Regions from separate parts of the Massilia phyllosphaerae genome, predicted to be linked through region 2. Evidence: predicted binding sites of a transcription regulator. Region 2 holds the regulator's gene; the other holds the start of a gene.
What was found. The regulator FliA, encoded in region 2, starts transcription of late flagellar genes. The targets are predictions, from matches to a motif close to CTAAAGTTTNNNNNNNNNNNGCCGNTA.
Positions count from the first base shown of each region.

Region 1: a site for FliA is predicted at 1,994-2,020, ahead of U1H99_RS22135 (flagellar protein FliT). Genes of this name have one in related genera too.

Region 1 is NZ_JAXSQX010000006.1:192,402-195,807, forward strand. It holds gene U1H99_RS22125 (FimV/HubP-related protein) at 1-735, shown strand, start outside; gene U1H99_RS22130 (winged helix-turn-helix transcriptional regulator) at 1,203-1,562, shown strand; gene U1H99_RS22135 (flagellar protein FliT) at 1,656-1,940, opposite strand; gene U1H99_RS22140 (M13 family metallopeptidase) at 2,175-3,406, shown strand, end outside.
Region 2 is NZ_JAXSQX010000001.1:945,611-949,016, reverse strand. It holds gene motD (flagellar motor protein MotD) at 1-530, opposite strand, end outside; gene U1H99_RS04145 (flagellar motor protein) at 545-1,288, opposite strand; gene U1H99_RS04140 (RNA polymerase sigma factor FliA) at 1,279-2,007, opposite strand; gene U1H99_RS04135 (MinD/ParA family ATP-binding protein) at 2,037-2,858, opposite strand; gene flhF (flagellar biosynthesis GTPase FlhF) at 2,851-3,406, opposite strand, start outside.

The DNA.
Region 1 (3,406 bases), on a different contig from region 2:
GCCCTGCCCATCCACAAGCCGGCCGCGCCGGCTGCCCTGCATGCGGCCGGCCAGCCTACGGCCTGCACGCCGGGCGAAGCCCAGGCCTGCAGCGCGCTCGGCGAAAAGAATGCGGCCCTGCGCGCGCAGCTGGCCACACTGGAGGACAAGGTCAAGGGCCTGCAGAAAATACTGGGTGTGACGCCCGCGGCCGCGCCGGCCGCCGCGCCTGTCGCGGAAACGCACAAGGCCGACGCAGCAAAAACCGTAGCCGCCAAGAGCGGCGAGCACGAGAACGGCGAACACAAGGCCGACGAACACAAGGCCGAGCCGCCGGGTGCCGACGGCCACAAAGCCGAAGCACCGACGAGCGGCGAACCGAAGGCCGAAGAACACCAACCCGACAGCCACGAGCCGGACGCCGCGCCCACCGAAGCCAGGCCGCCCGCGCCCAGGCCGGCCCCGCCCGCAGGCCCCAAGCCGATCAGCTCGATCAAGCCGCTGGTGCCGCACAAGCCGAAGACGCCGCTGCCGGAGCAGGGCGGCGCCCCCTGGGGCTGGATCGGCGCCGGCATCGCCCTGCTGGCAGCCGCCGCCACCGCCGCCTTTGTCCTGAAACGCCGGTCGCGTGGGGCCGCCACCCCGGCCGCGGACGGTCTGCTCGGCATGCTGAAGGCGCGTCTTGCCAGCCGCGGCAAGGCGCCTTCGCCCCCCGCGGGTACCCCCGCAAAAGTGGTCGAACCGACAATGGAATAGGCGCGCACAAACTTGTCTACACAAATGTAAATGTTGAGTTATACTGGTTCGCATGTGATCTTTTCGATCATGAAAAAACGGCTCAGGTCCGGCGCAGCCACCACCGATTGCGTGGCGCGGGAACCGGATGATCGCTGATGAAGCGCCTGACCCCGGAAGCGGTTTGCGGGCCAACAGTGCGCACGTAGACGCCGGATGCAACCGGCAAGAGGCGACGCCAGGGGATGCCTGGCGATCGCTCTCCCCATACCGAGGGGTGGCAAGGCCATCCGTCTATAGAAAACCCGCGCGGACGCGAGCCGCGCGGGTTTTTTTACGGCCTTTTTCCGGGCTTGCACGCCCGTTCAGCGCGCCGCCGCCGTACCGGCTTTTGCGCGACAATGACCCGACAGCCCGGCGCTGCGCGACTCCGGGCGTCAACCAGAAAAGCGAGGAGAGGGATGAACGAACCGCTGTCCGATCATGCCATGCGTGGCGACGTCATGTCCGAGCACTGCCCATCGCGCGAGGTGCTCAAGCACGTCACCAGCCGGTGGGGGGTATTGCTGCTGGTGGCACTGGGCGACGGCGCCCATCGCTTCGGCGAGCTGCGGCGCAAGGTGGGCGGCATCAGCGAGCGGATGCTGATCCAGACCCTGCAATGGCTCGAGCAGGACGGCTTCGTGCAGCGCGTCGCGCATCCCGGTCCGTCGCAGCGTGTCGAATACCGCCTGACCCCGCTGGGCGAGGAGATCAGCGCCCGGCTGCACGAAGTGGTGGACTGGGTCGAGTGCAACCTCGACGGCATCATGGCGGGCCGCAGCCTGCACGTCCAGGCGCCGGCCTAGGGTTGCGGCGGGCATGAAAAAACCCCGGAGCGCAGGCGCTGCGGGGTTCGATGTGCTGCCGCTGGGGTGCCGATGCCGGCCGCCAGGGATAAATCAGTGTGCCGGGCGCATCGCGCGGTCGAGCTGGCCCATCCAGGGTTCGGTGACGTCGCGCACCATGCGGTCGTTGGCCATGATCTGCTTGAGCAGGTCGATCTTGCGCTTGCGCTGGTCGCCTTCCAGCGGCGGCACGCCGGCGCGGGCAGCGCTCGAGTGCAGCGCGCATTGCGTTTCCAGCCGGGCCAGGCCATCCCAGTCTCCCTCGCGCGCGGCAACCGCCATGCGGCCAGTGATGGCAGCGATGTTTTCGTACATTGCGAGGACTTCGTTCGACGTCATGTTGTCACACTTGTAAGGGACTAGCGCCGGCTGGATTACCGGTTGTCTCCCTTTAACGGTCGTGCACTGGGGAACTTTAGGGTTTTCAAAAGAAATTTTTAAAATAAATTTCGACAAGGGATAGCAAGCACGCGTCGGCAACCATGGCGCATGTTTTGGTGGCCTGGCTGCGGAAGGCCTCCCGGCCGGTACATTGCAGTAAACTACACGGATAATCCGTCACTAGGGGAACCCATGAAGACCAGCTGGACACCGATCCGACACACTGCCATCGTCCTTGCCCTATGCGGCGCGTTTGCCTCCGCCGCTTTCGCGGGTGGCCAGGCTGCTGCGCCGGCCAAGCCGACTGCGTCCGCCGACAAGGGGGCAGCCGCGGACACCGCGCCGGCGAACGGCACCCTGCGTCCCGGCGACGATTTCTTTGCGTGGGCGAACGGCGGCTGGCTGTCCAAGACCGACATCCCGGCCGACCGCAGCAGCTGGGGCGCGATGGCCAGCCTGGCCGAGGAGACCAACCAGCGCATCGTCAAGCTGATCGAGGATGCGGGCAAGGACAAGGGCGCCAACAGCGAGGCGCGCAAGGTCGGCGATTACTTTGCCGCCTACATGAACGAAGGCGCGATCGAAGCCAGGGGCGTGGCGCCGCTCAAGCCGCAGCTGGACCGGATTGCCGCGATCAAGGACAAGCCGGGCCTGGTGCGCGCACTGGGCGACAGCCTGCGCGCCGACGTCGACCCGCTGAACAATACCGATTTCTTCACCGAGAATGTGTTCGGCCTGTGGGTCGCGCAAGGCCTGCACGACACCGCGCGCAACATGCCTTACCTGCTGCAGGGCGGCCTGGGCATGCCCGACCGCGCCTACTACCTGGACAGCAGCGAGCGCATGGCCGGCCTGCGCACGCAGTACCAGAAACACATCGCCACGATGCTGAAACTGGCCGGCTACAGTAAAACTGAGAACGATGCCGACGCGCGCGCCGCCAAGGTGTTCGCGCTCGAGGTCGACATCGCCAACGGCCACGCCAGCCGCGCCGACTCGGCCGACGTGCTCAAGGCCGACAATACCTGGACCCTGAAGGACTTCACGGCCAACGCCCCGGGCCTGGACTGGAACGCCTTCTTCAAGGCGGCCCAGCTGGGCGACCAGGACAAGTTCATCGTCTGGCACCCGTCGGCCATGAAGGGCACCGCCGCGCTGGTCGAGCGCATCGACCTGGCGACCTGGAAGGATTACCTGGCCTTCCACCGCATCAACCAGATGGCGGGCGTGCTGCCCAAGGCCTTCGTGGACGCCCGCTTCGATTTCTACGGCAGGGCGCTGACCGGCACCCCGCAGCAGTCGCTGCGCTGGAAGCGCGCGCTGGGCGCCACCAACGAGGCGATGGACGAGGCGGTCGGCAAGCTGTACGTGGCGAAGTACTTCCCGGCCGAGAACAAGGCCAGGCTGCAGCAGATGGTGGCGAA
Region 2 (3,406 bases):
TTTGCGATCGGCGCGTCGTCGGTGTGGCCCTCGACCTCGATCGCGTGCGGATCGTCCTTGAGCAATTGCGCCACCGCCTGCAGGGTCTCGCGCGCACGGCCGGTGAGGCCGGCGTCGCCTTCCATGAACAGGATGCTGGCGTTGATGTCGATGGTGATGCCGCGCGCGTTGCGGGTCACGCGCACCTTGCCGCTGCGGACCAGCGGCGCCAGCACGCTGTCGAGCTTGCGCGCCAGCAGGTCGAGGCGCTCGCGGTCGCGCTTGGCCGCCTCAAGACGCTTGTGGGCGATGATGTTCGACAGCGGCAGCGCCTCCAGCTCGACCTGGGTGTTGGGGCGGGTCGCCGCGCCGCGGCCGCCGAAGGCGTCGCCCAGCGCTTCCGACAGCACCGTGTACTTGCCGACGTTGACCACCGAGACCGCATACATCACGACGAAGAAGGCGAACAGCAGCGTGATGAAGTCGGCATAGGAAATCAGCCAGCGCTCGTGGTTCTCGTCGTCTTCCTGGTAGCGTTTGCGGCGCGGCATGGTGGGTGCGGCGCTCAGTGCTCGGCCAGCAGGCAGGCCACGCGCTCTTCGATCACGCGCGTGTAGTCGCCGGTGGCCATGTCATGAAAGACGTCGGTCAGGATCTCGTACTCGGCCACGCGCTCGGTGACGATGCCCTTGATCTTGTTGCCGACCGGGTAGAAGAACAAATTGGCTAGCCCGACGCCGTACACGGTGGACACGAAGGCGACCGCGATGCCGGCGCCCAGGCGCGACGGGTCGCTCAGGTTTTCCATCACGTGGATGAGGCCGAGCACGGCGCCCAGGATGCCGACCGTGGGCGCGTAGCCGGCCGCCGATTCCCAGATGCGCGCGGCTTGCCGTTCGCGGAATTCGTAGTTGTTGATCTCGGTGTACATCAGGCTGCGCAGCTTGTCCGGCTGGATGCCGTCGACCACCAGCCGCAGGCCCTTCTGGATGAAGGGGTCGGCCTTGGCCATGTACTGTTCCAGCGACAGCAGGCCATCGCGCCGCGCCGACAGGCTCCACAGGTGGATCTCGCGCGCCAGCTGGGGCCGGCGGTCTTTCGGCGGCACGAACACCCAGCGCAGCATGCGCACGCCGCGCATGAAGGCCTTGCGCTTGGATTGCAGCAGCACCGCGCCGAAGGTGCCGACCACCACGATCGCGAACGCCGCCGGCTGCACCAGCGAGGACATCTTGCCGCCATCGAGCGAATGGCCGACGAAGATGCCGGCCAGCGCCAGCGCCAGACCGAGCAGGCTGCTCAGGTCCACGCCAGCTCCTTCAGGTAGGCACGCATGCGCGCCACGGCCTGGGTATGCAGCTGCGAGACGCGCGATTCGGACACGCCCATCACGGCGCCGATTTCCTTCAGGTTCAGCTCTTCCTCGTAGTACAGGCCCATCAGCATCTTCTCGCGCGGCGGCAGGTTGTCGATGGCGTCGATCACGGCCTGGCGGAAGTCGGTATCGAGCAGCGCGCGCAGCGGATCGGCGTCGTCGACCGCATAGCGGTCGAGGAAGCTGTCGCTGCCCTCGTCGCCGTCGCCGCTGTGGAAATCTTCATAGTAGAGTAACTGGTGCCCGCCGGAATCGCCCAGCATGTCCTGGTAATCGGCCAGCGACAGCTTGAGCGACTTCGCCACTTCCGACTCGCTCGGCGGGCGGCCCAGCTGCTGCTGCAGCGCGTTCATCGCGGCCTCGACCTTGCGCATGTTCTGGCGCGTCGAGCGCGGCATCCAGTCGCTGCTGCGCAATTCGTCCAGCATGGCGCCGCGGATGCGCAGCACCGCATAGGTCTCGAACTGGGCGCCGTGGTTTTCCTCGTAGCGCTGAATCGCGTCCAGCAGGCCGATCATGCCGGCCTGGATCAGGTCATCGACCTCGACGGACGGCGGCAGCTTGGCCTTCATCTGGTGGGCGAGGCGCTTCACCAACGGCATGTGCTCCGTCAGCAAAGTATTCTTGTCCGCTTTCCCTTTGACCGTGTACATTGAATTCGATGATAGATTGATCCCGCCGCTCACGCGGCCCTGCCCTGCGCACCCATGCCCGCGCCTGCACCCGATCCTGCGAAGCGTCCGGCCAGGCGCCGGAACGCCACCGACGCGCCCGCCAGCGGGAAGGCGTCGACCACGGCGCGGCCGAGGCGCGCCGCGCGCTGCAGGTATTCGTCGGCCGGTACCGAGCCCATCGAGCTCAAGGTTACCGCCAGGTAACGAGTTGCCGCAGATGCCATATTATCGTATACCACTTTCGCCTCGGCTTCGGTTGCGCCGGTGACCAGGATACCGAAGGGACGCCGTCCCAGGTGCTGCGACAGGCGCTTGACCAGTGCGTAGGCATTCGTGATCGACATCGCGCTGGTCGACACCTGCACCACGATCTCCGACGACGCCATGACCGGCACCGGGAATGCGCCGTCCGCCGGGAACTCGCCGTCGACGATGATGATGCTGCCGGCCGACTGCTTGACCAGCACGTCGAAGGTGTTGGCCAGGCGGCGCGCATCGTCATGGGTCCGCGGCGCACTGCCCATCGATACCACCGAAAAGCCCTGCGGCACCGCATGGATCACCTGGTTCAGCGCGCACTCCTGGCGCGCCACCTGCAGCAGGCTGGCGCCGTGGTCGACGCCGAGGCGCCGGGCCACGCCGTAGTCGCGCGCGCAGGCGTCGACGATCATCACGTCGTTGCCGGACTGGGCCAGCGAGGCGCCCAGGTTGACCAGCATTGCGCCCTTGTCGTCCTGGGGCGTGGCGGAAAGGAAAGTCACGATACGCGGCTTGGGGCCGGCCAGCATCCGGCGCAGGCCTTCGGCCTGGTCAAAGTCGAAACTAGCCAACATACACCTCGCGCAGCGAACGGTCGTTGTTCAGGTTGCCCAGGCCGGACATCAGCGGCGCCAGGTCGGCGTCAAGCAGTTGCGAAGCGGCGTCGCGCTTGCTGCGGAAGGCGCGGTCGACCAGCAGCGCGCGGTCGGCCAGGTGCAGGTCTTCCGGCACGCGCTGGCCGTTCGAGATGTAGTGCAGGTTCAGCTTGTTGCGGATGATCGCGTCCAGCACGTTGCCGATCGAGGCGGCTTCGTCCATCTTGGTCATGATGCAGCCGGCCAGGCCGCTGCCCTGGTAGGCGCGCACCACTTCGTTCAGGGTTTCGTTGGTCGCGGTCGCGTTCAGGCACAGCAGGCGCTGCACGTTGGCGCCGCTGTCGGTCAGCATCGCCACCTGCTCGGTCACCATCTGGTCGCGCTGCGACATGCCGATGGTGTCGATCAGCACGGTGTGCTTGTTGCGCAGTTCTTTCAGGGCGATCCGCAGGTCGGCTTCGTCCTTCACCGAGTGCACCATCACGCCCAGGATCTTGCCGTAGATGCGCAGCTGCTCGTGGCCG